DNA from 2 places in the Ureibacillus suwonensis genome. Region 2 is predicted to be linked to the other one. Evidence: predicted binding sites of a transcription regulator. Region 2 holds the regulator's gene; the other holds the start of a gene.
What was found. The regulator CtsR, encoded in region 2, represses protease genes until heat stress. The targets are predictions, from matches to a motif close to ATGGTCAATAAAGGTCAAACA.
Positions count from the first base shown of each region.

Region 1: the regulator CtsR is predicted to act here: its motif matches at 3,999-4,019, upstream of clpP (ATP-dependent Clp endopeptidase proteolytic subunit ClpP).

Region 1 is NZ_JBHSNQ010000157.1:472-8,753, forward strand. It holds gene ACFPOH_RS11895 (methyl-accepting chemotaxis protein) at 1-1,683, opposite strand, end outside; gene ACFPOH_RS11900 (ATP-grasp domain-containing protein) at 1,687-2,859, opposite strand; gene ACFPOH_RS11905 (hypothetical protein) at 3,278-3,457, shown strand; tRNA gene ACFPOH_RS11910 (tRNA-Arg) at 3,709-3,780, opposite strand; gene clpP (ATP-dependent Clp endopeptidase proteolytic subunit ClpP) at 4,108-4,698, shown strand; gene ACFPOH_RS11920 (HPr family phosphocarrier protein) at 4,955-5,212, opposite strand; gene whiA (DNA-binding protein WhiA) at 5,302-6,249, opposite strand; gene ACFPOH_RS11930 (gluconeogenesis factor YvcK family protein) at 6,285-7,229, opposite strand; gene rapZ (RNase adapter RapZ) at 7,246-8,127, opposite strand; gene ACFPOH_RS11940 (NUDIX domain-containing protein) at 8,120-8,282, opposite strand, start outside.
Region 2 is NZ_JBHSNQ010000038.1:43,293-65,087, reverse strand. It holds gene ACFPOH_RS03700 (acyl-CoA thioesterase) at 1-475, shown strand, start outside; gene ACFPOH_RS03695 (methyl-accepting chemotaxis protein) at 549-1,406, opposite strand; gene ACFPOH_RS03690 (protoglobin domain-containing protein) at 1,410-1,865, opposite strand; gene ACFPOH_RS03685 (hypothetical protein) at 2,004-2,231, shown strand; gene ACFPOH_RS03680 (magnetosome magnetite crystal formation protein family) at 2,464-2,769, shown strand; gene ACFPOH_RS03675 (CtsR family transcriptional regulator) at 2,974-3,438, shown strand; gene ACFPOH_RS03670 (UvrB/UvrC motif-containing protein) at 3,453-4,007, shown strand; gene ACFPOH_RS03665 (protein arginine kinase) at 4,004-5,104, shown strand; gene ACFPOH_RS03660 (ATP-dependent Clp protease ATP-binding subunit) at 5,094-7,532, shown strand; gene radA (DNA repair protein RadA) at 7,689-9,059, shown strand; gene ACFPOH_RS03650 (PIN/TRAM domain-containing protein) at 9,262-10,353, shown strand; gene ispD (2-C-methyl-D-erythritol 4-phosphate cytidylyltransferase) at 10,384-11,082, shown strand; gene ispF (2-C-methyl-D-erythritol 2,4-cyclodiphosphate synthase) at 11,265-11,744, shown strand; gene gltX (glutamate--tRNA ligase) at 11,936-13,396, shown strand; T-box leader at 13,441-13,657, shown strand; gene cysS (cysteine--tRNA ligase) at 13,822-15,225, shown strand; gene ACFPOH_RS03625 (Mini-ribonuclease 3) at 15,227-15,640, shown strand; gene rlmB (23S rRNA (guanosine(2251)-2'-O)-methyltransferase RlmB) at 15,637-16,386, shown strand; gene ACFPOH_RS03615 (NYN domain-containing protein) at 16,389-16,901, shown strand; gene sigH (RNA polymerase sporulation sigma factor SigH) at 16,972-17,619, shown strand; gene rpmG (50S ribosomal protein L33) at 17,701-17,844, shown strand; gene secE (preprotein translocase subunit SecE) at 17,889-18,074, shown strand; gene nusG (transcription termination/antitermination protein NusG) at 18,231-18,767, shown strand; gene rplK (50S ribosomal protein L11) at 19,014-19,439, shown strand; gene rplA (50S ribosomal protein L1) at 19,548-20,246, shown strand; ribosomal protein L10 leader region at 20,318-20,455, shown strand; gene rplJ (50S ribosomal protein L10) at 20,487-20,987, shown strand; gene rplL (50S ribosomal protein L7/L12) at 21,060-21,425, shown strand; gene ACFPOH_RS03570 (class I SAM-dependent methyltransferase) at 21,514-21,795, shown strand, end outside.

The DNA of each region.
Region 1 (8,282 bases), on a different contig from region 2:
AATCATATCTTGAAGATTGTCAGCCAACAGTTTTAAATCCGCATTTTGTTCTTTCAAGTACTCGATCGTGCTGTTTTGTTGGATGGCAGAAGCGGAAATTTCCTGAGTCGCAGCCACTCCCTGTTCTGAAATGGCCGAAATTTCTTGAATGGACATTAAAATTTTGTCGGATGCTTGATCCAAATCTTCCGTACTTTTCACTATCGTATCAATTCCTTTTGCCAATTGCTCCACCGACTCAAAGATTGAATTGAATAATCGCCCATTATCCTCGACAATCTCAACACCTTTTACAATATCTTCATAATCTTGCTGGTTCAAATTCAGCACGAGATTCGCCTGTTCATTAATTTCAACGATCGCTTTCGATATGGTTTTGATCGATCCATCCGTTTGATTAGCAAGTTTTTGGACTTCCTGGGCAACCACCGAAAATCCTTTGCCCGCCTCTCCGGCACGTGCCGCTTCAATGGATGCATTTAAAGAAAGAAGATGGATTTGTGATGAAATTTCCTGGATAATCTTAATAATTTCATTAATATGTTCTAATTTTTTCCCCAGATTAGACAAGTTCTCTTTACTTACCATGCCATTTTGTTTGATTTTGTTCATTTGTTCGGTGATGATTTCAACTTGGACATTTCCTTTTTCCGCTTGCTGACTCGTTTGATCCGTCAGGTTTTTAATCACCTTCGTTTGTTCATCTACATTGGATATCGATGAGGATATTTCCGATATCATATTGGAAATCCGTTCAATATGGTTGGCTCTTTCTTCGGCCCCTTTCGCCTCTTCATCTGTACTTGTCGCAATCTGCTTAGAAGCCTGATCCAATTCTTCAAAGGACTCCAATAGAGTTTGACTGGTAAGATGGATGCCTTCCGATTTCTCTTTGACATTGTCAATGATGTGACTCAAATTTTTTCTCATTTCTTCAAAGCTGTTTGCCAAAATTCCTATTTCATCTTGGCGATTAATATTTATCGATTGGCTAAGATCTCCGGTAGAAAAGGTTTTCGCATATTGCACCAAACTATTAAGCGGTTTTGAAATCCGATTTCCAATAAATAAAGCCAATAAGATTCCAATAATAATCATCACGGCTGTTACAATTATCGAAATCGTCAATATCCGATTTTCCAACTGGTCGATAAATTTCGCGCTCATATCGATTCCGAAAATGGCTTCCACACCATCATCCTCTAAAGGAAGGAAAAATGATTTATGAACGCCCCATTTATCTCTGTAAATCGGACTCAGAACCGTCTCTTTTTCTTCAAAGGATGTTTTTTGATCCCCCGTAAACGGAGACTCAACCATAAAATCGTCACTGTCATTTAAAGCGACAATGACATCCTTTCCATTTTTTCTGGACAATACATATACATATTCGATTCCCTTTTTCCCTTCAAAAAATGAATCTAATTTCCGCTTCAGCTGCATCCCGTATTTTTCCGGGGATTCCATCGTATTCTTGATTAAATCCGGATCAATCGACTGTGCCAATAATTGCCCATTTTCTTTTAACCGTTCATCAAATTGTGGAATCACATGTTCTTGAATAATGTAATCTGATACATATTTAACAAACCCGAAAAGAATCATTGAAAATATAAGAAACGGAAATAAGAAACTGACAATTAATTGGGTTTTTATCGATTTCTTCCGAGTTATATTTCTCATTCCTTATCTCTCCCTCGATTGCTCCATTTCCTTTAATGCAATAAATGGCCGTAAATCCATTTGCAGTAATTGAAAAAGCTCTTCCATTTTTTCGTTTTTGAAAAACACAACGGCAAACATTCTGTCATTGGTTGCTTGGATTTCTCGGTATTCCAAAATCTGGTTGAATTGTTCTTTGAATGACTGATGATCAATGGATTTTATCAGATTTTGTGAAAGATCCATCGGAATTTCCGCACAGAAGAAACCGTACAAACTTTGGTCCATCTGGCGGAGCACCGCTTCCCAGTCCGGGCTGGTTCCTTGAAAATAATGTTTATACACATTGCAGCCATAAGCATGATAGCCGAGATCCGTCGTTCCGGCCCCGGCAAATCTGAGCGGATTCATTTCAATCGGAATAATCGTTTGATTATGTTTTCTCACTTCAAAGTGAAGCGGAAAATTTTTTAACGGAACGATTTCTCTAAACTTATGCATAAAAGTCAACAGGTCATCATAGATTTCTTCGATCACTTGTTTGGACGTATAGTAGATTCGATCCGACGTATCATATTCGTCTTTGAACACATGCTTAAAAATATTTAAAATCACAGGATTGCCATCTTGATCATAATAACTGTCAACAGCATATTCTTCTCCAAATACCCATTGTTCAATTAATATACTCTCTCCGTTAATCACTTCATTGTCATACATGTTTTTTATAAAAAGCATATCCACACTTAACTTATGTAAGGCTTCCCGCCATTCTTCCGCGCTTTTTACTTTATAGACTCCAACGCTTGAATATCCTTTGCTCGGCTTAATTACAACGGGAAAAGGGATTTCCTCCACCGGAATTTTATAAAGCTCCTCCAGGTTTACCACCTTATAAAAATAATCAGGGTACATTTTAGTAAGGAGTTGACGGAACATTCCTTTATCTTTCAATTGTTTTGCCCAACGATTTTGAACAATGTTTGGAGCATAAGATTCAAGCAATGCCAAGCAGCTTTCCGAATTTGTCAATAACTTTTGATGTTCATCGATGGTAGAGAAAAAACCCTCAGCATCCATTATCTGTAGCGCATCCGGCATTTCCGGGCGGTTACTTTGTTTGAAAACTGGCACATCCAGTTCTTGCAACGATTTGACCAGAATAGGAGAAATGATTTGATCGTCAAGGAGAATCATGTTGAATCACCTTCCTAAAGTTGAGATTCTGCTTTTCCATAAAATTGAAATGTTTTAACGAAAAAATAAGATAAAATGGACAGTCCGCTCTTTTACCTCTCGTTCCGTATACATTCAATATGGCATCTAATCAATCCAATTGCTGAACCACAGCTGTCGCTGGAATCAAACGAAATAAGACCTACTACCGCTGATGAAAAGTCGCGACATTATTCTCGTTCTTTTTTTCGATGAATGGGCCCTTTATCTTATCGTCAAAATGATGAAGAATTTTAGCATTTTAAATGTTTTTTCCTTTTTAGGTAATTTCCTTATTTATTGGAAAATAAAGAATATTGACTAATTAGTTTCCTTCATAAATTGTTGACTATCCTGACCTACTGCCGTTTCTGTTTTTAGAAAATGGAAGATTTGCAAAATGAAATGGAAAGTGGAACTTGTAAAACCACTCAACTGCGAAGATCCGGAAAAGACACATGTATATCGTGCCTCCAGGATGCGAGCAAAGACGGATCATTGGGATGAACAAAGGGGAAATGGATGCAAAATCGGGGAATTAAAACCCTTGAACTTGGATGGGGTTAAAATGGATGGATGAAATCAAAAAAACCTGAAATCAAAATATTTTCCCGACCCATCATTTTAGTTGCGATTGCCAAGGTGCACGTCCTCCGAACTGGGACTGACATGGGATTGCTTGGATTTCAAATACAAAAGGACAAAAAAATCCCAGGACACGCAATGAAGTGACACTGCCATGAAAATAACCGGGCAACATTTTTTCAGGTCCCCGAAAAAATGAAAAACGACTGCAAAAGCAGTCGTATCAAGGAATTTAATATTTTGTAGCGCCCTCGGAGGGAATCGAACCCCCAGTGCAAGAACCGGAATCTTGAGTGTTATCCATTACACCACGAGGGCATATTAATCAACAAAAATTGAACGTATTGCCATTATTTGCATAATTTTAATCATTTTTCATATAATAATACATATGCAACACAGTTTTATTATATGATTACTTACGACTCTAATATTATACACAGGACTGCCAAACAATTCAACCATTAAAACACGAAATAATTATTTATTGCAAAGGAAACTGGATATTTGTAAATTCCATGAATTGCTGTACTTAATATTTGACCATTATTGACTATTATGTGTATGATAAACATACAAGCTGAAACTATTTCTGTTTCGGTACGTAGAAACATAATAACAATTATTGCTTAAGGAGGACATAAAATGAATTTAGTTCCTACAGTCATTGAACAAACAAGCCGTGGTGAGCGCGCTTATGACATCTATTCCCGCTTATTGAAAGACCGCATTATTTTACTTGGCAGCCCAATTGATGATAACGTTGCAAACTCTATTGTAGCACAATTATTGTTCTTAGCTGCGGAAGATCCTGATAAAGATATTTCATTGTACATCAACTCACCAGGTGGATCCATCACTGCAGGTATGGCCATCTACGACACAATGCAATACATTAAACCGGATGTACAAACAATCTGTATCGGTATGGCGGCATCGATGGGTGCTTTCCTCCTTTCAGCAGGCGCAAAAGGAAAACGTTATGCATTGCCAAACGCGGAAGTGATGATTCACCAACCACTAGGCGGTGCCCAAGGTCAAGCTACTGAAATTGAAATTGCTGCAAAACGCATTCTTTTCTTGCGTGACAAATTAAACAAATTGTTGGCTGATCATACTGGCCAACCAATCGAAAAAATCGCGCAAGATACAGACCGCGATAACTTCATGACCGCACAACAAGCCAAAGATTATGGTTTGATCGACCATATCATCTCTTCCAGCGAAGAAAAATAATTTTTGAAAAGAGGTATCATCCATTCGGGTGATACCTCTTTTTTATATTTTGGCAAATTCCATTGGCGGTTATGTACTCCATTCCAGAGGATTTTTGCTCAAGAATGGCGAATTCTTATACAGGATTAGCGGATATCCCGATCAGGCAATGGAGGATTTCCCGGCATGGATCCCTTCTAAAGCGCCGGAAAATAAAAAACTCACAATTCTCGAAAAAGTCTTCGAAAATTGCGAGCGTTTTCAAATTATGAATAAATTAATCTTCTTTTGAAATAAATGATGATAACCCTTCAATAGCCTCGTTTTCATCATTGCCCTCTGCAATCAGTGTTACCGATGTCCCTCTTGCAATAGCCAAGCTCATGATTCCCATGATGGATTTTGCATTCACTTTCTTCTCATCTTTTTGCAAAAAGACATCGGATTTATAGCGGTTTGCCTCTTGAACAAATAATGCTGCTTGCCGAGCTTGCAAGCCGTTTTTCAACTTAACCTCCACTGTGGTTTCAACCATTCTATTTCCACACCCTTTCTAAACCGTTCATCTCATTTTATATTTATCTTATCGAAATTATATGAAAAGAACAATGCGATTCTTTTGAATTATTTTATCACTTTTTCGCCTCGGCGTAACTTTTCGGCAATTTCATCAATTTTTCTCAAGCGATGGTTGATTCCGGATTTGCTGACTGTCCCCGTTGAAATCATCTCACCCAATTCTTTCAACGTCACATCTTGATGTTCAATGCGGAGTCTTGCCACCTCCCGCAATTTTTCCGGCAGTTGGTCGATTCCGATGGTTTGATCGATAAATTTAATATTTTCCACTTGTCTTAAGGCAGCGCCAATGGTTTTATTCAAATTGGCCGTTTCACAATTGACGATCCGGTTGACGCTGTTCCGCATATCGCGAAGAATCCGGACATCTTCAAATTTCAGCATCGCTTGGAAGGCGCCGGTCAAGCCAAGAAATTCGGAAATTTTCTCCGCTTCTTTCAAATAAGTGATATGCCCTTTTTTCCGTTCGATGGTTTTGGCATTCAAGTTAAACTCATTCATCAAATGTGCCAATGCTTCACTGTGTTCTTTGTACATTGAATAGATTTCCAAATGATAGGAAGAGGTTTCAGGGTTATTGACAGATCCTCCCGCCAAAAAAGCGCCTCTCAAGTATGCCCTTTTTTGATTGCTTGTTTTTAATAAGGAGTTGGAAATTGAATGATTTAACTGGAATTCTCCCTGCAATATGTCAAGATCGTTCAAAATCTCGCGCGCACCTTCACGAATGCGGCAAATGTAAACATTATTCTTTTTCAAGCGCATTTTTTTGCGGACCAAGAGTTCAACATTATATGGATAAAGTTTCTTGATAATCGTATAAATTCTTCTGGCAATGGCTGCATTCTCCGTTTGCACATCCAAGATCAGCTGTTTGCTTGAAAAGGATAATGTGCCATTCATTCGGATAATGGCAGAGACCTCAGCCTTTAAACATTGATCGTTTGCCTCAATTTGAGTCAATTCCTTCTTCGTTTCCGATGCAAATGACATTCAAGCCCCCCTCTCATCCTTGACCATGCTTTTTTTCATGAATATTCGAGCAGCCATTCCGCAATGGCTTTTCCCTCATGCCGAACAGCACCATTTTTTATTGTGGCAATATTTTTTTTAATAATTTCTAACCCCAGTTTTTTTAATTCTTCTTCATTTACTCTGACCGGTTCTGCGTTTCGTTCTTTATAGTTTTCTTTAATGGGGGATGGCAAATCGTTGCTGTTGACTAATATGGCATCCAAAAAAGGTGTGCCGACATGGTCATAAATCGCTTTCACATGATCCGCCGCCTGAAACTGATTGGTTTCCCCTTGTTGAGTCATCAAGTTGCAAATATAAATTTTTCTTGCTTTGGATCGGACAATGGTTTCTCCGATTTCTTTCACCAATAAATTCGGAATGATACTCGTATAAAGACTTCCTGGACCGATCAATATGACATCCGCGCTGTTGATTGCATTGATTGCTTCAGGAAGGGGCTTCACATCTTCCGGTACTAAAAAAACGCGTTTAATCCGCTTGTTGGACAATGGGATTTTCGATTCACCCTGAATAATCCGGCCGTCCAACAACTCTGCATGCAAATTGACTTTTGCATTTGCGGATGGAATGACCTTTCCATGCACATTTAATACTTTGCTCATCTCAATGATGGCACTAAAAAAATCACCGGTGATGTCGGTTAATGCGGTCAGCATCAAATTTCCCAAGGAATGTCCGCCCAAGTCCTGGGAATTTGAAAAGCGGTATTGAAACATTTGTTCCAGCAACGGCTCCGTATCAGATAAAGCGGCAATGACATTGCGGATATCCCCGGGAGGAGGAATGTCATAATCATCCCTGAGTCTCCCTGAAGATCCCCCATCATCGGTCACCGTGACAATGGCGGTTATATGAAAGGGATAAAGTTTCAACCCCCGTAAAATGGTCGATAATCCGGTCCCTCCTCCGATGACTACAATATTCAGTTTTTCCATCCAAACAATCCTCTCTTTAAGAACGAATATCCCGGTGGGTTACTTCCGTATGATATTTCTTGCTAAAATATTTTCCAAAATATTCAGTTAATGTAACCGAACGATGTTGGCCGCCTGTGCAGCCAAAGGCGATCACCAATTGCGGTTTCCCTTCTTTGATATATTGTGGAATGATGAAATCAAATAAGTCTTCCAATTTCTTGATTAAAATTTTTGTTTCAGCCGTGTTATAAACATAATCGTAAACTTCCTGGTCCAATCCCGTTTTATTTCTCAATTCTTCAACATAATAAGGATTATTTAAGAATCTTACATCAAAAACCAAGTCCGCATCAATAGGAATCCCGTTTTTATATCCAAAAGATACAACATTTATTGAAAATTTCGGACTGGACGAAAGGGAAAATTCTTCAGTAATACGTTCACGAAGCTCCCGCGGTTTCATTTTTGATGTATTGTAAATGTAACGGGCTCTGCCTTTTAATTCTGAGAGCATTTCCCTTTCTTTTTTGATTCCTTCAAGAGGCAGCCCACCGAGAGCCAACGGATGTTGCCGTCTCGTTTCCTTATATCTTCGGACAAGCGTCTGATCGTCTGCATCCAAAAATAATACCCGCGTATTTACGCTTTTTTCTTTTTCCAACGCATCCAGGGCATCAATGAGGGAATTGAAGAATTCCCCGCCGCGCATGTCCATGACTGCGGCAATTTTTGAAATTCTTTTTTTCGATTGTTTCATCAACGCCAAAAAAGTTGTCAACAATTTGGGTGGCAAGTTATCAATGCAATAATAGCCCATGTCTTCAAAGCTTTGCACTGCCACTGTTTTTCCGGCACCGGACATTCCTGTGATGATCACTAATTCATATTCATATTCTTTTCCATCTTTATCATCCATAAATTTCATCTCCTTCGATTAATTCCATCGAAGACTGATATTTTGCCTCTATCAATTCGTAATCTTTTGTATATACGCAAGTTCCGTACTGAATTCCTTTATTTAACGCACTAAACAACAGGATTTTCCGATCACCTTCCGCCATTGGAAGATGG
Region 2 (21,795 bases):
GAGCCAGTCACGTACGGTTCAGAACCGACTCGTATTACCTCCTGATGCGAATCAATATGGTTCCATTTTCGGAGGAAAGATCTTGGCGTATATTGATGAAATAGCGGCACTTTCTTGCATGAAACATTGTAAGAAAGAAGTGGTAACCGCTTCATTTGATTCCGTCGATTTCGTTTCTCCCGCTTATGTGGGGGATATGTTGGAGTTGGAAGCCATCGTCACTTCCACAGGAAGGACATCCATGGAAGTGTATGTGCGTGTCTTGTCCCGCAACATCAAAACCGGAGAGGAAAAATTGACAACAGAATCTTTTGTAACGATGGTGGCCATTGATGAAGAAGGGAAACCGACGCCGGTTCCGGAAGTTTATCCGGAGACGGTGGAAGAAGAGAGATTACACAAAGCCGGATTAGAAAGACAAAAGTTGAGGAAGGAAAAAAGAAAAAAATTAAAAGAGGTTGCCCTCTTAAAATAAATATTGAAGCTGTCCGGAAATATTTTTCCAGACAGCTTCGGTTTTTATAAGCAGGTTGAAGTTCTTTTATCCATTAATTCGAAAAATCGTGAACCGCTTTAATTAAAGTATCCGAAGATTTGGCTATAAGAGAAGTGCTTTCCACCAGGTTTGCAATATTATTGGAAATTTGTTCAATATCTTTGGAAGTGGAAGCATACTGATTGCGGATTCCCGACACTTTCTTGGCAATTTGTTCAAAGGATTCCGCCAAATGCTCCTGGGTTTCCACACTTAGTTTCACTTGTTCATCCACGTTATTTACACTGGATGTCATTTCAGAAATATTCGCTTCCATTTCTTTTATTAATGTAGAAACGCTTTGCACGGCTTTCTTCGTTTCTTCCGCAAGCTTTCGCACTTCTTCCGCTACAACGGCAAACCCTTTCCCGTGTTCGCCTGCACGGGCGGCTTCAATGGAAGCGTTTAAAGCGAGCAAGTTTGTCTGATCGGCAATGCCAGTCACCAAATTGACAATTTCAGAAATTTTTTGGGAAGACGAACGTAAGTGAATCATGGAATCTTCCAATAAATTGACACTGTTTAAAATCATATTCATCAAGTCTGTTTGTTTCGCCAATTGGGATTTACCCTGATTTGATTTTTCTTCTGTATCCGCAACATAATCCAAACCTTGCGATGTGGATGAAGCAATATTTTGAGATTGCTCTGAAATGATTTGGATGGATGTCGTCGTTTCTTGATTCATCACATTCAGTTCTTGGGCGATTTGTTGAATGGATGCGATCAGAGATTGTTTTATTTTGTCATTTTCTTTGCGGACCCGTTCTTGTTCTTTTTCATAGGCTTCAATTACGAGCTGCTGTTCCAAATTGATAATCTTTGAGAAGGCATTGGTTGCGCGCAATGCTTCTTCATTCGAAAGATTCAATTCTTAGATGAACTGTGCAAAAGAAGAATTCAGAGATTGGAATGATGAAAGATACCATTTTGACATCAGTCCAATCTTGATATGCGCAAGAGCAATCCTAGTCCGGTTTTCGATATATTTTTTATCAATCTGCCCTTCGAAAATGTCATTTATATGTTTGGTGAGCGTTATTTTTAATCGGTCCATTGTTGAATATCGATTGATAAGATCAACGAGTTGGCGATTAATCGAAATGTTATCGTAAAAAGTATTCACCATTTTTGGAATATAGTTTTTAATGAGAGGTTTTAACTGGCGCAGGATAGCCAAATCATTTTTGGTCAATTGAATTGTTTCAATTTGCTTAGCTATGCCGGGATACTCGGAAACCTCGATTAATACATCGTGAACATATGTTTCAAGATCAAAAAACCGTTCCTCCATTGACTTGCCGTCTTTACTGAATGGCACAAACTTCATATGTATCCCCCACTCTAATCATTTTTTATTAAAATCATTCTTGCAAACTCAATACCTGAATTTGTATTTTCCTTGGATACGTTGTAAAATACGATTAGTTTATGTATTTAAAAGTAAGCGCAAAGGATGTTTGTCAAGATGAACCAGCGAAGGCTTGCATATATCATAGTTTCAATGGTGACAGTGGCAGTATTTGCTGCCCTGATGTTGAATCATATGTTTGAAGAAGTACCAAAGAACCATAAAATATTGATTATCATCAGTGCTACCCTATTTTCGGGTCTTTTTGCCCGCTTTCTATTCCCTACAGAACATCCTGATTATGTAGATCCGAAAAATGTGGATGGACAAAAAAAGGATAAGTAAAGCCGCTCATATGGGCAGGCTTTTTTCTTTTTTCAAATAATAGCATACAACATTGAAATTTCTAAAGAACTTTTTGTCTATTAATTGAAAACAATGGAAAAAATAAGTGGTGAATTAAGCAATAAATTTAAAAAAATTTCAAGAAGTTGAAACTATTAAAAGAATCATCCGTATATGTATATAGCAAGTAATTAATAAATATAAACAAAAAGAAACGGGAGTTGACAAATATATGGAAGAAAAGTGGGCGAAAATAATCATACATGCAAGTGCGTTTTTTGCTCCGGTTTTAGTGCCAATTTTATTTTTCTTAATCAGCAGTGATGAAAGTGTGAAGCGGCTTTCCGTCCAAGCGTTGTTATTCCAATTCGTCATGTGGGTATTGATTGGCATATCGACGGTGTTAAGTTTCGTATTGATTGGCATTCCATTCTTAATCATTTTCGGCATTATGACAATTGTTGTTCCAATTATCGGTATTATCAATGCCCTTCAGGAGAACGATTGGAACTATCCTTTTGTAGGCCGTTGGGTGTAATCGGCAGGACCTTTTCATGACCCTGCATCTTTAAGCAAAGATGAATATATTAGATAAAAATCGGCAAAACGTAAAGTAATACGTATTGTCGATTTTTTTAACCTCCATTTTGTCGAGGGTTTTTATTTGCACATGAGCGAAAAAGGAAATATAATAAAGTCAAAGAAAGTCAAAGTCAAAAAAGCGAGGTGAATTGTAAAAAAAATGAAAAATATTTCCGACTTGATTGAAGGGTATTTAAAAAGGGTTATCGAATTAGATGGTAAAGGACATATTGAAATCAAACGCAGCGAATTGGCCGATAAATTCCAGTGTGTTCCCTCGCAAATTAATTATGTAATCAATACACGATTCACGGTGGAAAAAGGCTACCTTGTTGAAAGTAAACGGGGTGGCGGTGGATATATCCGGATTTTCCGTGTGAAACCGAGCTCAAAAGTTGAGTTGATAGATCATTTAATAAAGCAAATCGAAAAAGGCGCCACCCAAAATATGGCGGAAGATATCATTTATCGCTTGCTGGAAGAAGAAATGATCAATGAAAGAGAAGCAACATTGATGCTCGCAGCCGTCAATCGGGATACATTAAAGCTGCAACTACCAACTCGCGATGAATTGAGGTCGGCGATTTTAAAAGCGATGTTATTAACTTTAAAATATGAAAAATGAAGAGGTGGTAGGTCATGCTTTGTGAACACTGTAAGCAACGGAAAGCAACGGTTACAGTCACACAAATCATCAATGGACATAAAAGCGAGAAACATTATTGCGAAGTATGTGCCGCACAATTTCATCCATTCAGCCTGGATTTTCCCAAAGAAGAACAATTCCCGATCCATCAATTGCTTTCGAACTGGTTCGGCATGCCTCTCTGGAAAAACGATTTGCAGGAAAGAACTGTTCAGCCTTCCGTGCAAACGGTCGCATGCCCCGCTTGTGGATTTACTTTCCGCAAGTTTTTAAACGAAGGAAAATTAGGCTGCCCGCAATGTTATGAAACCTTTAGCGAAAAACTTCCTCAAGTACTTGAAAAATTCCAGGCCGGAACGAAACATACAGGAAAAAGACCAGGACAAAAAGTGGATAACAACCGCATTTTGAAAAAACAGATCGAACATGCCCGTGAGCAGCTGCAATTGGCGATCCAAGACGAACGTTTTGAGGATGCGGCAAAATTCAGGGATGAAATCAAGGAATTGGAACGTAAGCTGGAAATGGGAGGTGTGGATACACCATGAATCTTGAATATTTCTTAAAAGCGGAGGCGCCAAGTTGGATGGGAACTGATGGTGCGGAAGATGACATTGTGATTTCCACACGCATCCGGTTGGCAAGAAATTTGGAGGGTTTCCGTTTTCCGATCATCTTTTCAGATGAAGAAGCGAAAACAATCGATCAAATGGTGACGCAGGCGTTTTACCAATTGAAAGATAACAATCATGATTTTTCCCATTTCACAATACAGGAAATGCCTGTACTGCAACGCCAAGTGCTCGTGGAAAAACATCTGATCAGTCCAATGCTTGCAAAAAGGGAAAAGTTTGCATCCGTCATCATTTCGCAGGATGAAGCCATCAGCGTCATGGTCAACGAAGAAGACCATTTAAGAATCCAATGCTTATCCCCTGGACTTAAGCTCATGGAAACTTATGAAATGGCAAATAAATTGGATAGTCAACTTGAAAAATTATTGCCGTTTGCTTTCCATAATGAATTCGGCTATTTAACAAGCTGCCCAACCAATGTAGGTACAGGGATGAGAGCATCCGTCATGATGCATTTGCCTGGACTTTCCATGACGAAACAGATCAAAGCATTGACCCAAATGCTTGCCCGCTTTGGCATGGTCGTGCGAGGCATCTACGGTGAAGGCAGCGAAAACTTGGGAAACATGTATCAAATTTCAAATCAAGTGACTCTCGGCAAGTCGGAAGATGAAATTGTCGATGATTTGCAAACAGTCGTGACACAAATTATTGAACAGGAACGAAACGCAAGACAAACTCTTTTGGCACAATCCAGAGTCGCTTTGGAAGACCGCATTCACCGGGCTTATGGAACTTTGAAACATGCGCGGATCATGACAAGCGAAGAAGCGGCGACATGTTTATCCAATGTCCGGTTAGGTGTTGATTTAGGAATCATTAAAGATGTTTCAAAGCATATTTTAAATGAGTGTACGATTCTTATTCAACCGGGGTTTGTACAACAATATGCAGGCACTACCTTGGAACCGGCTGAACGGGATGTATATAGAGCAAAACTGATACGCGAAAAATTAAACAGTGGTAATTCAAAACCTAGAGGAAAAGGAGAGGAAAGATATGATGTTTAATCGATTCACTCAACGCGCCCAAAAAGTGTTGCAGTTGGCACAAGAAGAAGCGATCCGTTGGAAACATGAATCCATCGGCACAGAGCACATCTTGCTTGGGCTTATCCGGGAAGGCGGAGGCATCGCAGCAAAAGCTTTGGAAGCCATCGATGTAACGCCGGAAATGATTGAACGGGGCATCGAAGAATTAGTCGGAAAAGGAACGAAAGATGTAGGGCCAATTGTTCACTATACACCTAGAGCGAAAAAAGTCATTGAACTCGCCGTTGATGAATCGCGGAAATTGGGCCATGCTTACATCGGCACAGAACATATCCTGCTTGCATTGATTCGCGAAGGCGAAGGTGTTGCCGCGAGAGTGCTTGCAAACGCTGGTGTGAGTCTCAATAAAGCCCGCCAACAAGTTCTATTGCTTTTGGGCAACAATGATGTTTCCCAAAACGCCAATCCGACTCAAACAGTCAGCACACCAACGCTGGACAGCTTAGCCCGGGATTTGACTGCTATTGCCCGTGAAGGCGGCCTTGATCCAGTGATTGGACGAAGCAAAGAGATCACACGTGTGATCGAAGTGCTTTCACGCCGTACAAAAAACAACCCTGTGTTGATTGGTGAACCGGGTGTAGGTAAGACAGCCATTGCAGAAGGACTTGCCCAGCAAATCGTCAATAACGAAGTGCCTGAAACATTGCGTGATAAACGCGTGATGACGCTTGATATGGGTACGGTTGTAGCAGGTACAAAATATCGTGGTGAATTCGAAGACCGCTTGAAAAAAGTGATGGATGAAATTCGCCAAGCAGGTAACATCATTCTGTTCATCGACGAATTGCACACATTGATTGGAGCAGGTGGTGCGGAAGGTGCGATTGACGCTTCCAACATTTTAAAACCGGCCCTTGCCCGCGGAGAATTGCAATGCATTGGTGCCACAACATTGGATGAATATCGAAAATACATTGAAAAAGATGCCGCTTTGGAACGCCGTTTCCAACCAATTCAAGTCGATGAACCGACAGTGGAAGAAACAATCCAGATCATCAAAGGTTTGCGTGACCGTTATGAAGCGCATCACCGTGTAAAAATTACAGATGAAGCGATTGAAGCGGCGGCAAAATTATCCGATCGTTACATTTCAGACCGTTTCTTGCCGGACAAAGCCATTGACTTGATTGATGAAGCGGGATCAAAAGTGCGTTTACGCTCATTCACAGTGCCACCAAATCTAAAAGCTCTCGAAGATAAATTGGAACATGTGCGCAATGAGAAAAACGCAGCCGTTTCAAGCCAGGAGTTTGAAAAAGCGGCAGCATTGCGCGATACAGAACAAAAAATTAAAGAAGAACTCGAGCAATTGAAAAAATCATGGAAAGAAAAACAAGGCAAAGAAGAATCCAAAGTGACAGTGGAAGATATTGCCGAAGTCGTTTCCATGTGGACGGGAATTCCGGTAAACAAAATTGCTCAAGAAGAGTCTGAAAAACTGCTTAACTTGGAAGAAGAATTGCATAAACGCGTTGTCGGCCAACATGAAGCGGTTGAGGCAATCTCCAGAGCGATCCGCCGTGCACGTGCAGGACTTAAAGATCCAAAACGTCCAATTGGTACATTCATCTTCTTAGGGCCAACTGGCGTAGGGAAAACAGAACTTGCAAAAGCATTGGCAGAAGTGATGTTTGGAGATGAAGATGCAATGATCCGCATCGACATGTCCGAATATATGGAAAAACACTCCACTTCCCGCCTTGTTGGTTCACCTCCAGGATATGTAGGATTTGAAGAAGGCGGCCAATTAACGGAAAAAGTGCGCCGAAAACCATACTCTGTCGTGCTTTTGGACGAAATTGAAAAAGCCCATCCAGATGTATTCAATATCTTATTGCAAGTGCTCGATGATGGACGCTTAACGGATTCAAAAGGACGCACAGTGGATTTCCGCAACACGGTTGTTATTATGACATCCAACATCGGTGCGGAAGCCTTAAAATATCAAAAAAGCTTAGGATTCGGCGTAGGAGAAAAAGACAGCAAATATAAAGATATGAAATCTACTATGATGGAAGAATTGAAAAAAGCCTTCCGTCCAGAGTTCCTAAACCGTATTGATGAAATCATTGTGTTCAAACCGTTGGAAAAAGATCAATTAAAACAAATCGTATCCTTGATGGCAAAATCTTTGGTGAAACGATTAAAAGATCAGGATATCGATTTGGAATTAACGGATGCCGCTTTAGAGAAAATCGCGGAAGAAGGATACGATCCTCAATACGGTGCCCGTCCAATCCGCCGTGCTTTACAGAAAAATGTTGAGGACCGTTTATCCGAAGAGTTGTTGAAAGGCACTATTTCGAAAAATAGCAAAGTCGTCTTTGACTACGTGGATGGCGCGTTTGTCGTAAGAGAAAAAGATACTGTTGAAAGTGCATAAAATTTTATAAACGAAGCTGTCCGCAAGCCAACTGCGATTGACTTGCGGCACAGCTTATTTTAATACATATGAAAATCAATAATAATGACATTTGGTGCAGATGTTAAGCCGTCTTTGTTATCATCGCCGTACTAATAAGAATAATAGGAGGAACCAATGGCCAAAAAGAAAACAAAATTTTGCTGTCAAAGCTGCGGCTATGAATCGCCGAAATGGTTGGGAAGATGCCCTGGATGCGGGGAATGGAACAGCTTTGTGGAAGAAATAGAAGTCATTTCAAAATCCCGTGGAGTGTTTCAGCATTCAGAAGCCTCCAGTCAGAAAGCCGTACCGATTGTCAGCATTGAAACGCAGGAAGAACAAAGATTTGAAACGAGCATGGTGGAACTGAACCGGGTACTTGGGGGCGGCATTGTGCCAGGTTCTCTTGTGCTCATTGGCGGAGACCCGGGAATCGGAAAATCCACCCTTCTTATGCAGCTATCGGCGGATTTATCCAACAGGGGACATCGCGTGCTTTACGTATCCGGGGAAGAATCGCTGAAACAAACGAGACTCCGGGCATCAAGACTCGGCGTACAATCAAAGGAATTATTCATCTATGCGGAAACGGATCTGGAACTGATTCGTCATAGTATTGAGGAAGTACAACCCCGGTTTATCATTGTGGACTCCATCCAAACGGTTCATCATCCGGAAGTCACAAGCGCTCCCGGCAGCGTATCCCAGGTGAGAGAATGTACTTCGGAGCTTATGAGAATCGCAAAAACGAAGGGCATCGCAACTTTCCTGGTCGGGCATGTAACGAAAGAAGGGCAAATTGCAGGTCCGAGAATATTGGAGCATATGGTGGATACGGTTCTTTACTTTGAAGGGGAGAGACATCACACGTACCGGATTTTAAGAAGCCATAAGAACCGATTTGGCTCCACAAATGAAATTGCCATTTTCGAGATGATTCACTCCGGTTTAAAAGAAGTATTAAATCCTTCTGAACTCTTTTTGGAAGAACGTTCACAAGGTGCTGCAGGCTCTACGGTGGTGGCTTCCATGGAAGGGACAAGGCCGATTTTGGTTGAAATCCAATCGTTGGTAACGCCGACAAGTTTCAACTATCCAAAACGGATGGCGACAGGCGTGGATCAAAACCGGGTTCAATTATTGATGGCCGTTTTGGAAAAAAGAATGGGAATGCTTTTGCAAGCCCAAGACGCATACGTGAAAGTGGCAGGCGGGGTAAAATTGGATGAACCGGCCATTGACTTGGCTGTTCTTACATCGATTGTTTCCAGTTACAAAAATCAGCCTGTGAATGTCACGGATGTGTTCATTGGGGAAGTGGGGCTTACTGGAGAAGTAAGACGGGTATCCCGTATAGAGCAGCGGGTTTATGAAGCTGCAAGACTTGGTTTTAAACGTGTATTCATCCCGGCTTCCAATCTGGGAGGATGGGAAAATCCAAAAGAAATTGAAGTGATCGGTGTTCAAACAATCAATGAAGCGGTGAAACTTTGTTTTGGCAATTGAGGGAATTTTACCATGTTTTGAGAAAAATGGGCATTTTTTCTTCAGGAATTGGAAAAAAATAAAGAAGAAGTTGATTTAATTTGCGAAAAAAAGGTAAAAAAGTCCAAAAAATGCGATGAAGCGTTCTTACAAATCGCAAAGGATTCATGAACCATGTATAATTATCAGTAAGATAATATATCAGAAAAAAGGAGGTGGCAGGATGCTGAAGAGAATCATTCAAATTGCGTTTCTGTTTATTGGTGGTGCTTTGGGTTTTGTCTTTTTACCGCCATTATACGAAATTATTAATTTATCATCTAGTCCATGGTTAAATAATCCATACACATCGGTAGCAATAGGGGCGTTATTGTTATTTCTTCTTTCGTTTTCATTATCAGACTATTGCGTGAAATTTATCAACTGGATGGAAGAGGTGCTTTTTAAAATTCCGGCAGCGGACTTATTCTTTGGTACTCTAGGGTTGATTATCGGTTTAATTGTAGCATATTTTGTGGGATTTGCGATTGAACGAATTAACATTCCGGTTATTACCGATTTCTTGCCGATTATTTTATCCATCATTCTGGGATATTTGGGATTTAGAGTCGGCTTTAAAAAAAGGGACGAACTTTCACAACTATTTACAAAATCAGGAGTCGGTGCGAAAAAGAAAGCCGGAGAAGCCGGCCAGCCCGGATCTGAAAAAACGTTATATAAACTGCTGGATACAAGCGTTATCATCGACGGCCGCATTGCGGATATTGCGACTACAGGATTTATTGAAGGGGTATTGGTGGTGCCGCAATTCGTTTTGACGGAATTGCAGCATATTGCGGATTCCAGCGATACGTTGAAACGCACCCGTGGACGCCGGGGGCTTGATATGTTGAAAAAATTGCAGGACGGAAAATCGGTAAATGTGATTATTTCAGAAGAGGACTTTGATGATATCCAAGAAGTTGATTTAAAATTAGTGCGGCTGGCGAAAAAAATGGGCGCGAAAATTTTAACGAACGATTTTAATTTAAATAAAGTGTGCGAACTTCATCATGTACAAGTATTGAATATCAATGAACTGGCAAACGCGGTGAAACCTGTTGTCATCCCCGGGGAAGATATGCAGGTTGTTGTCATCAAAGATGGAAAGGAACAAAATCAAGGAGTCGCCTATTTGGACGATGGCACAATGATTGTTGTTGAAGGTGGCCGTAATTATATCGGCCAAGCAATAACGGTTACGGTGACAAGCGTATTGCAAACATCCGCCGGTCGCATGATTTTTGCAAAACCGAAAGACGAACAAGTAGCATAAAAACACGCAACAATTGTAGGAGTTGAGCTTGTGGGTTATGAAGTGGTGTTGCCGGCAGCCGGCAGCGGAAAACGGATGGGGGCAGGAAAAAACAAATTATTTTTGCCATTGGCCAATAAGCCGATTTTGATCCATACTCTCGAAGTCTTTGAAAAGGATCCAAAATGCACAGGGATCTACTTGGCGGTTAAGCCGGAAGAAAGAGAATATATTCAAAACTTATTGAATGAATACGGTATTACTAAGGTAAAGGGGTTGCCGAATGGAGGGGAAGAACGCCAACATTCCGTTCATGCATGTTTAAAAGTCATGAAGGATGTGGAAATCGTTCTTGTCCATGATGCCGCAAGACCCTTTATACTTCAGTCGGTGATTGACCGTTTAGTGGAAACGGCTTATGAAAAAGGGGCTGCCATTGCGGGAGTCCGCGCAAAGGATACGATGAAAAAAGTGCGGGACGGCATCATCGTTGAAACGGTGGAGCGGGATGACTTATGGGCCATCCAGACGCCGCAAGCTTTCCGTTTCGAACTGTTGCTTCATGCAGAGGATGTCGCAGAAAAAGTGGGTTTTTTAGGAACGGACGAAGCGATGCTTGTGGAACGTCTCGGCTATGAAATTCACATCGTCGAAAGCAGCTATGAAAATATTAAAATTACCACAAAAGAGGACTTGGTCTTTGGTGAAGCGATATTAAGAAACCGGCAGCTGAAAACCTCACAAATCTGATCGATTCGTGAGGTCTTTTCTTGTTTAATGATCTAAAAGGATTGTTTGGGAAAAATGCTTACAATCCATACAAATGGGAAATATGTTAATATATGAAGTGGTCATTTGGATTCAGATATTATAGTAAAGGATGGTGAACGCTGCATAATAGACAGAAAGCGTCTAGTACATGCAGCTGATATATGTTTCGGGTTGGACAAGGATTTGACGTTCATGCATTTCAAGAAGGGCGTCCGCTGATTATCGGCGGTATAGAAATCCCCCATACAAAAGGGCTTTTAGGGCATTCCGATGCAGATGTACTATTACACGCGATTACAGATGCGGCCCTTGGAGCGATTGGTGAAGGGGATATCGGCCGCCATTTTCCGGACACAGATCCGCAATATAAAGATGCGGACTCAGCAAAATTATTGGAATATATCTGGAAAATCGTTGAGGAAAAAGGGTATGTTCTTGGAAATGTGGACTGTACGATTATGGCACAAAGACCAAAGATGGCTCCGTATATTGAACAAATGAAAAACCGGATCGCTCAATTATTACATGCGGAACCTTCCCAAGTGAACGTGAAAGCGACGACAACGGAAAAACTGGGTTTTGTTGGACGGGAAGAAGGCATTGCAGCGCTTGCGACCATTTTATTGATCAAAAAACAGTAGTACTTACATGTAAGGAAAAATCATTACGTTTCAGAAATGACAAAATTTCTTTCCTACCATCAACTTTTCAATGCTGCACTGGAGTGGTAAAATGTACAAAAGTCGAGGGAAGCATTGGAAATAGTAAGATTTTAGCAATGTAATAACGAAAAACACAGTTTGTCAACTGCACAACTTAGGAGGAAAATAAGATGGCAAAAGAAGTTCGTGTTCGGTATGCACCAAGTCCTACCGGTCATTTACATATCGGTGGAGCACGCACAGCGTTATTCAACTATTTATTTGCAAAACATTACAACGGAACATTTGTTGTGCGCATTGAGGATACGGATATAGAGCGCAATGTAGAAGGCGGTGAAGCATCCCAGCTTGACAATTTGAGATGGTTGGGCATTATTCCTGATGAATCCGTTGATATTGGTGGACCTTATGCACCTTACCGCCAAACAGAGAGATTGGATATTTATAAAAAACATGCGGAAGAGTTGTTGGAACGCGGTTTGGCTTATAAATGCTTCTGTACGCCCGAAGAATTGGAAGCTTCAAGGGAAGCGCAAAGAGCAAAAGGTATTGCGGCTCCAACATATGACGGTAAATGCCGCCATTTGACGAAAGAAGAAATCGCGGAAAAAGAAGCGCAAGGAATTCCATATACAATCCGCTTCAAAGTGCCTGAAAATGTCACTTATAAATTCAATGATATGGTGCGCGGAGAAGTATCGTTTGAATCAAAAGATATCGGCGATTGGGTCATTATGAAAGCGAACGGAATCCCTACCTATAACTTTGCGGTTGTACTTGATGATCATTATATGGATATCACGCATGTATTCCGTGGCGAAGAGCATTTATCAAACACACCGAAACAAATGATGATTTTTGATGCGTTCGGTTGGGAATATCCGGAATTTGGCCATTTGACGATCATTGTGAATGAAAATCATAAGAAATTATCAAAACGTGACGAATCCATTATTCAATTCATCTCTCAATATAAAGAGCTGGGATATTTGCCTGAAGCGATGTTCAACTTCTTCGCATTGCTCGGTTGGTCTCCGGAAGGGGAAGAAGAAATCTTTACGAAAGAACAGCTTATTGAAATGTTTGATGAGAAACGTTTATCCAAATCACCTTCCATGTTTGACCGGAATAAACTAACATGGATGAATAACCAATACATCAAAAAATTGACTTTGGAAGAAGTGGTGGAACTGGCGCTTCCTCACTTGCAAAAAGCGGGGCTGCTTCCTGAAGAGTTGAATGAAGAACAAAAAGAATGGGCGACAAAATTGATCGGCTTGTATCATAATCAAATGAGCTATGGCGCAGAGATTGTGGAACTATCAAGCCTATTCTTTAAAGACGAAGTGGAATATGATGAAGAAGCGCAAGAGGTATTAGGTTGGGAGCACATCAAAGAAGTGGTTTCATCATTCAAACAGCAATTGGAGTCCTTGGAAACATTCGATGCCCCTTCCATTAAAGCGGCGCTTAAAGCGGTGCAAAAAGAGACAGGATATAAAGGGAAAAACTTGTTTATGCCAATCCGGGTGGTGACAACCGGCCAAACTCATGGACCGGACTTGGCTAGTACGATTGAGTTGGTTGGTAAAGAAAAAGTGTTGGCCCGTTTAGAAAAATTGGCAAACTAAGATGTTCTTAATGAATGGTGCGAATGGTCGATAATTAAATAAAAGCGAAAGCGTTGAAAAGGAGAAGTACGTAAAATATGTTTGAAAGAGAGGGTCACCATTGGCTGAAAGTGACCTAAACCTCTGTTTTACGGAAATGCACCTTTGAGCACTTGGCTGAAATGGAGTAGGCAAGTCGGCTGGTCACCGTTACAGGCCGCAGAGTGGAAAGCGTTTATGCTTTCAATCAGAGTGGAACCGCGCGACTTTGGCGTCTCTGTCATAGAAATATGATGGAGGCGTTTTTTATTTAAATAATCCAAAACCAATGTTTTGATTTATTGGCTTCTTTCATAGAAAAGATGGTAATTTAAAAATAGGAGAAAAATGCACGGAAAATTCGATGATTCAACAAACAAATGGAATTTTGTAAAGGAGAGACTGGCATGGCAATTCAAATTTACAATACGTTGACACGGAAAAAAGAACCTTTTGTTCCTCTCGAAGAAGGAAAGGTGAAAATGTACGTATGCGGTCCGACCGTTTATAACTATATACACATCGGAAATGCCCGTCCGGCAATCGTGTATGATACAGTGCGGAGATACTTGCAATATAAAGGGTATGATGTGAAATACGTTTCAAACTTTACGGATGTGGACGACAAAATCATCAAGGCGGCCAATGAATTGGGAGAAGAGGTTTCAGGGCTTACGGAACGATTCATTAAAGCTTATTTTGAAGATATTACGGCTCTCGGCTGCAAGAAGGCGGATGTGCATCCCCGGGTAACGGAGCATATGAACGATATCATCGAATTTATAAAAGTATTGGTTGATAAAGGATATGCTTACGAGTCCCAAGGAGATGTCTATTTCCGCACACGTAAATTTGAAGACTATGGAAAGCTCAGCCATCAATCTATTGATGATTTAAAAGTGGGTGCCCGCATTGAACCGGGTGAAAAGAAAGAAGACCCGCTGGATTTTGCCCTTTGGAAAGCGGCAAAACCTGGGGAAATCTTTTGGGAGAGCCCTTGGGGAAAAGGGCGGCCTGGTTGGCATATCGAATGCTCTGTGATGGCCCGGGCGCATTTGGGCGATACCATTGACATCCATGCTGGAGGGCAAGATTTGACTTTCCCGCATCATGAAAACGAAATTGCCCAATCAGAAAGTTATACCGGAAAAACTTTCGCCCGTTATTGGATGCATAATGGGTATATTAATATCGACAATGAAAAAATGTCAAAATCCTTGGGGAACTTTGTATTGGTCCATGATATTATCCAAAAAATCGATCCGCAGGTATTGAGATTTTTCATGTTGTCCGTTCATTATCGCCATCCAATCAATTTCTCGGAAGAATTGATCGAATCGGCGCGCAGCGGGTTGGAACGCTTGCGCACAGCGTACTTGAACCTGCAGCATCGTTTGCAATCGACGACAAACCTTGCTGATGAGAGCGAAGAGTATTTAGAAAAAATTGATGAATTGAAAAAAGAATTTGAAAAGGAAATGGATGACGATTTCAATACGGCCAACGCAATCAGTGTTTTATTTGAACTGGCCCGTACGGCAAACACGTATTTGAACGAAATCAATACCGATGAAAAGGTGTTGAAAGCATTTATCGAAACTTTTGATGTGCTTAGTGAAGTATTGGGAATTAAACTGGCCCAAGAGACGGAAATTTTGGATGAAGACATTGAGAAATTAATCGAAGAGCGGAACATAGCAAGAAAAAACCGGGATTTCAAACGTGCGGATGAAATCCGGGATCAATTATTGAAGATGAACATCATTTTGGAAGATACGCGTCAAGGTACCCGTTGGAAACGAGGTTCATAATATGGCTCCATTAGTAGATGTCAATCAAATGAACGCGCTTGCCCTGGCCTATATGGGGGATGCGGTGTTGGAGGTGCGCATCAGGGAACATTTGCTGTTGAGCGGACGGATGAAGCCGAATACGCTGCACCACGAAGCGACAAAATATGTTTCCGCCAAAGCCCAATCCATGATTGTGCACCGCATGATCGAAGAACATTTTTTGACGGATGAAGAGCTGGCCATTTTTAGAAGGGGCCGCAATGCAAAGTCCGGCACCGTTCCGAAAAATACGGATGTCCAAACGTATCGCAACAGTTCAGGATTTGAAGCAATTCTGGGTTCTCTTTACTTAACGAAACAATATGAACGCATCGATAAGATTATTGATTACGCCATACAAATTGTGGAGGAAACGAAAGGAGTCGCGAAATGAGCGGGAATGGAGAGATTATTGCTGGAAAGAACCCGGTATTGGAAGCACTTCGTTCAGGCCGCGAAATGAACAAAATTTGGATTAGTGAAGGCGTGAAAAAATCGGGAATCAAAGAAGTGCTCGATTTGGCCCGTGAGCGCGGAGTATTTGTACAATTTGTTCCAAAGAAAAAAATCGATCAACTGTCAAACGCCAATCATCAGGGAATCGTCGCTTCCGTTGCTGCATACAAGTATGCGGAACTTGATGATTTATTTCAAGTGGCGAAAGAAAGAAATGAAGATCCATTTTTCATCATTTTAGATGAGTTGGAAGATCCCCATAATCTCGGTTCGATTATGAGAACTGCCGATGCGATCGGGGTTCATGGTATAATAATACCAAAAAGGCGTTCTGTAGGTCTTACAGCAACGGTGGCGAAAGCTTCAACCGGAGCAATTGAACATGTGCCCGTTTGCAGAGTGAACAACTTGGCGCAAACGGTGGATGAATTAAAAGAAAGAGGACTTTGGATTGCAGGGACAGACGCAAAGGGCAGCATCGATTACCGGAACATGGATGCTGCCTTGCCCCTGGCTATCATCATTGGAAGTGAAGGGAAAGGAATGAGCCGGCTTTTGAAGGAAAAATGCGATTTCCTCTATTCGTTGCCAATGGTCGGCCATGTCAATTCATTGAATGCTTCTGTCGCTGCGGCATTGTTGATGTATGAAGTGTACCGAAAACGGCAAGAAGTGAATGGTTAGTTATGGAAAACATTTTGATCGTTGATGGATACAATATGATCGGCGCTTGGAAAACGTTGCGCGCTTTAAAAGACACCAATTTGGAGGAAGCGAGGAACCGTTTGATCGAGCTTTTGGCCGAATTTCAAGCGGTGATGGGCTGGCGCGTCATTGTCGTCTTTGATGCTTATCACGTTTCGGGAGCCGAAAAGTCATATGTTCAAAATTCGGTGGAAGTCATATTTACGAAAAAGAATGAGACCGCCGATGAACGGATTGAAAAGTTATCCAATGAACTCAAGGGAAGAAAAGTCCAAATCTATGTGGCTACTTCCGACATGACGGAACAAAACGTCATTTTCGGAAATGGCGCGCTGAGAAAATCGGCCCGCGAATTGGAAATCGAGATGGAGATCATCCAATCAAATATATCAAAAAAAGTGGAAACATCGCAGAAAGAAAAACCGAAATCTAGAATCCCCTTATCGAAAGAAGTAGAGTTAGCCTTTGAGAAATGGAGAAGAGGTTTAAAATAACTCATTGACCTGTATTTTCCAACTCATTTATACTGTTCCTAATACGATTTATACGTCTGGGGTGAGGCCGTTGCTAAAAACAGAGCAATCGCAAACAGCACAATCCTTTGAAGAGATGACGGATGAACAACTTGTTGAACTGGTGCACCAAGGGAATACAGAGGCGTTGGATTTTTTGATTAATAAATATCGGGTGTTCGTAAAAGCGAAGGCGCGTTCTTATTTTTTGATTGGAGCGGATAAGGAAGACATCGTCCAAGAGGGGATGATTGGTTTATATAAAGCTGTCAGGGATTTTAAAGAGGATAAGCTGACATCCTTTAAAGCCTTTGCGGAATTATGTATTACGCGCCAAATTATTACAGCGATAAAAACGGCAACGCGTCAGAAACATATTCCGCTCAATTCTTATGTTTCGCTCGACAAACCCATTTATGATGAGGAGTCGGATCGGACGCTATTGGATGTCATCACAGGTGCGGAGTCGGAAAATCCGGAGCATCTGATGATCAACCGTGAAGAATATTCCCATTTGGAAGAAAAAATCAGCGAAATATTAAGCGAACTTGAACAACAAGTCCTTTCATTATATTTGGATGGACAATCCTACAATGAAATCTCCGAAGAATTAAACCGGCATGTCAAGTCGATTGATAATGCCTTGCAAAGGGTGAAACGGAAATTGGAGCGCCATTTGGAAAATGGGGAAATTATTTGAAACTCTGTTCGCAATTATTGACAGCGAGTTTTTTTGGTGTTAGTCTTTAAAAGATAAAATGCCAGAATAGAGGTTATTCCTGTGGCAAAGAAAATCGTTTTATGCTGTGAAGAGTGTGGTTCGCGGAATTACACTTACCCTGAAAAAGAGAACGCAACTAGAATAGTGCTCAAAAAGTATTGTCCACGCTGCAATCGACACACGTTGCACAAACAAACGCGCTAGTTGATATAGAGAATATAGATGAGTTATTCGGAGGTTACGCGAGAATGGGCAAAATCAAGAAATTTCTGCAAGAAGTCATGTCAGAAATGCGTAAGACAAGCTGGCCAAAGAGCAAGGAGCTTACAAAATATACAATCGTTGTAGTAACGACAGTCATTTTTGTAGCCCTCTATTTTGTGCTGGTGGATTTGGGGATTTCTGAATTGTTCCGCTGGTATTTAAATATATAATGAATCTTTAGCAAGCGATAGCTTAGAAAATAGCCCGTTCCTTATCCTACGGGTTTTTTTCATTTATTTTGTAAATTATAATATTAAACACGGAAAAGCCGTCAGCGGGTATGCGCATTTGTAAAGGAGGGAAGGACGAGGAGTCCGACAGGCATTATGGAAAAACAATGGTATGTAGTTCATACTTATTCTGGTTATGAAAATCGAGTGAAAGCAAATCTCGAAAAGCGTGTAGAAACAATGGGAATGCAGGATCTTATTTTCCGGGTCATTATCCCTGAACACGAAGAAACGGATTTGAAAGACGGAAAAAAACGAACAGTGATGCGTAAAGTATTCCCTGGTTATGTATTGGTTGAGATGATTTTGACGGATGAATCCTGGTATGTTGTCCGCAATACCCCAGGAGTGACAGGATTCATCGGGTCTTCAGGCGGCGGCGCGAAACCGACACCGCTACTTCCGGAAGAAGCGGATCGCTTGCTCCGTTCCATGGGCTTGCACAAAAAAGCGATTGGCGAGTTGGATATTTCGGTCGGCGATTTGGTGGAAGTGTTGGACGGTCCATTCAAGAACTTCAAAGGAAACGTGGAAGAAATCGATGTGGACAAAGGAAAAGTAAAAGTTTCTGTGGACATGTTTGGACGGGAAACAAAAATGGAATTGGATTTTGAACAAGTTCAGAAGGTATAACGGCGCAAAGCGTTCATCCTGACCGGTTTCATGCCGGAAACAGGCTGGAATATCAAATAATTTATCCCTTCGTAACATTTTTGCTTGCTTCATAATAAGAAAAATGGTATCATTTCAAAGGTCAGACTAGTTTTTCAGTCTGAGAAATGAGTTAAAGATATTTTATCGGCATGGCTGATAAATGGATATTTGAGTGGGAGGGGCAACCCAATATACCACATCACGGACTTTAAGGAGGTGTGTCTCGTGGCTAAAAAAGTAATTAAAATCGTTAAACTTCAAATCCCTGCTGGTAAAGCGAATCCGGCTCCACCGGTTGGTCCTGCGTTAGGTCAAGCTGGTGTAAACATCATGGGATTCTGTAAAGAATTTAACGCTCGTACTGCTGATCAAGCAGGTTTGATTATACCTGTTGAAATTACAGTATTCGAAGACCGTTCATTCACTTTCATTACGAAAACTCCACCTGCAGCTGTATTACTTAAAAAAGCAGCAGGCATCGAATCAGGTTCTGGTGAGCCAAATCGTAAAAAAGTTGCAACGGTTAAACGCGATAAAGTTCGCGAAATCGCAGAACTTAAAATGCCTGACTTAAATGCTGCGTCTGTTGAAGCGGCTATGAGAATGGTAGAAGGTACAGCACGAAGCATGGGTATTGAAATCGTTGACTAATCCCTTTTAAATCGTGTTGTGTTTCTGAGGTTGCGCAAGTTCTGTAGAACCCGCAACCTTTATTCGTGGGAGGTAAATTCCGCTAAAACCACAAAGGAGGAAAAAACAATGGCAAAACGTAGCAAAAGAATGCAAGAACTTTTAAAATTAGTTGATCGCACAAAATTGTATCCTGTTGAAGAAGCAATTGCATTAGCTCAAAAAACTAGCAATGTAAAATTCGATGCGACAGTAGAAGTGGCATTCCGCTTAAATATCGACACTCGTAAAAACGATCAACAAATCCGTGGAGCAGTTGTGCTTCCAAACGGAACTGGTAAAACTCAACGCGTGTTAGTGTTTGCGAAAGGCGAAAAAGCGAAAGAAGCCGAAGCTGCAGGAGCAGACTATGTAGGCGATTCAGATTATATCAACAAAATCCAACAAGGTTGGTTCGATTTTGATGTAATCGTAGCTACACCTGATATGATGGGTGAAGTTGGTAAACTTGGTCGTGTATTAGGTCCAAAAGGATTAATGCCAAACCCTAAAACAGGAACAGTAACTTTCGATGTAGCAAAAGCAATCGCAGATATCAAAGCTGGTAAAGTGGAATACCGCGCTGACAAAGCTGGTATCGTTCACGCTCCTATCGGTAAAGTTTCCTTTGATACACAAAAATTGGTTGAAAACTTCTTGGCTGTATTTGATGCAATCCAAAAAGCAAAACCTGCTGCAGCCAAAGGTACTTACATGAAGTCAGTAAACATCACTACTACAATGGGGCCATCCATTAAAGTTGATGCTTCAAGCGTAGTAGTTAACTAATAAATAAAAAAGGATAAAACTATTGACAATTATCCTATCCATGATTATTATGGATGATGTTCTGAATTAAATATAGCGACTCATTTGTACCGTAGACAGTAGGGGTGCATTCGCACTTAAACTTTCCCTACCGAGGTCATAAATCGATTCTTTTGATGATGACGTTTTATGCCTTCGTGTGTCTACACGGAGGCTTTTGTTTTATCGGTATGAATGACCCAATCCACAGGAGGTGTCAAAATGTCTAAAGCAATTGAAGCCAAAAAAGCGCAAGTACAAGAAATCGCGGATAAATTCAAAAACGCTGCTTCAGTAGTGATTGTTGACTACCGCGGTTTGAACGTAGCTCAAGTGACAGAATTGCGTAAACAACTTCGCGAAGCAGGCGTAGATTTCAAAGTGTACAAAAACACTTTAACACGCCGCGCTGTTGAAGAAGTTGGATTAGAAGGACTTAACGATTACTTAACAGGTCCAAATGCGATCGCTTTCTCAAGCGAGGATGTTGTAGCGCCAGCAAAAATTCTTAACAACTTCGCAAAAACTAACGAAGCGCTTGAAATCAAAGCTGGTGTGATCGAAGGTAACATCGCTTCTGTTGAAGAAGTGAAAGCTCTTGCCGACCTTCCATCCCGCGAAGGCTTGCTTTCTATGTTGCTTTCTGTATTGCAAGCTCCAATCCGCAACTTCGCTCTTGCTGCAAAAGCGGTTGCAGAACAAAAAGAAGAACAAGGCGCGTAATGATCGCTTAACCCATTATTTCGAAATCAGGCAAATTGCCTAACAAAATTACCAATATAGGAGGAATAAAGAATGACTAAAGAACAAATTATTGAAGCTATTAAAGAAATGACAGTTCTTGAATTAAATGATTTAGTAAAAGCAATCGAAGAAGAATTCGGTGTAACAGCTGCTGCTCCAGTAGCAGTGGTAGGTGGCGCTGCTGCAGGTGCTGCTGCTGAAGAAAAAACTGAATTTGATGTGGTACTTGCTAACGCTGGCGACCAAAAAATCAAAGTTATCAAAGTTGTACGTGAAATCACTGGCCTTGGCTTAAAAGAAGCTAAAGACTTAGTTGACAGCGCTCCAAAACCACTTAAAGAAGGCGTATCTAAAGAAGAAGCAGAAGAAATCAAAGCTAAACTTGAAGAAGTTGGCGCTTCTATCGAACTTAAGTAATAATCGCTTAAGGATTGTTTATACTAAAAATAAAAAAGCTCGTCGTATTTGGCGAGCTTTTCTTCATTTCTTTAGGGGGGCCGCCGAAATGACTGAACATTATTATTCCAAAAAGCCTCAAGTACAGAGTAATCCGCAGCAATGGCGTTATACGCTTTTGGGACATTCTTTTTTATTTGAAACGGATTCTGGAGTATTCAGCAAAGGCGAAGTAGATTTTGGGTCCCGTTTGTTGATTGAAACATTTGAGATGCCGGACATGGATGGGGCCGTATTGGATGTGGGTTGCGGCTACGGTCCAATCGGGTTGGCGATCGCAAAACAATACCCTGACCGCACAGTGTTCATGATGGACATAAATGAAAGAGCA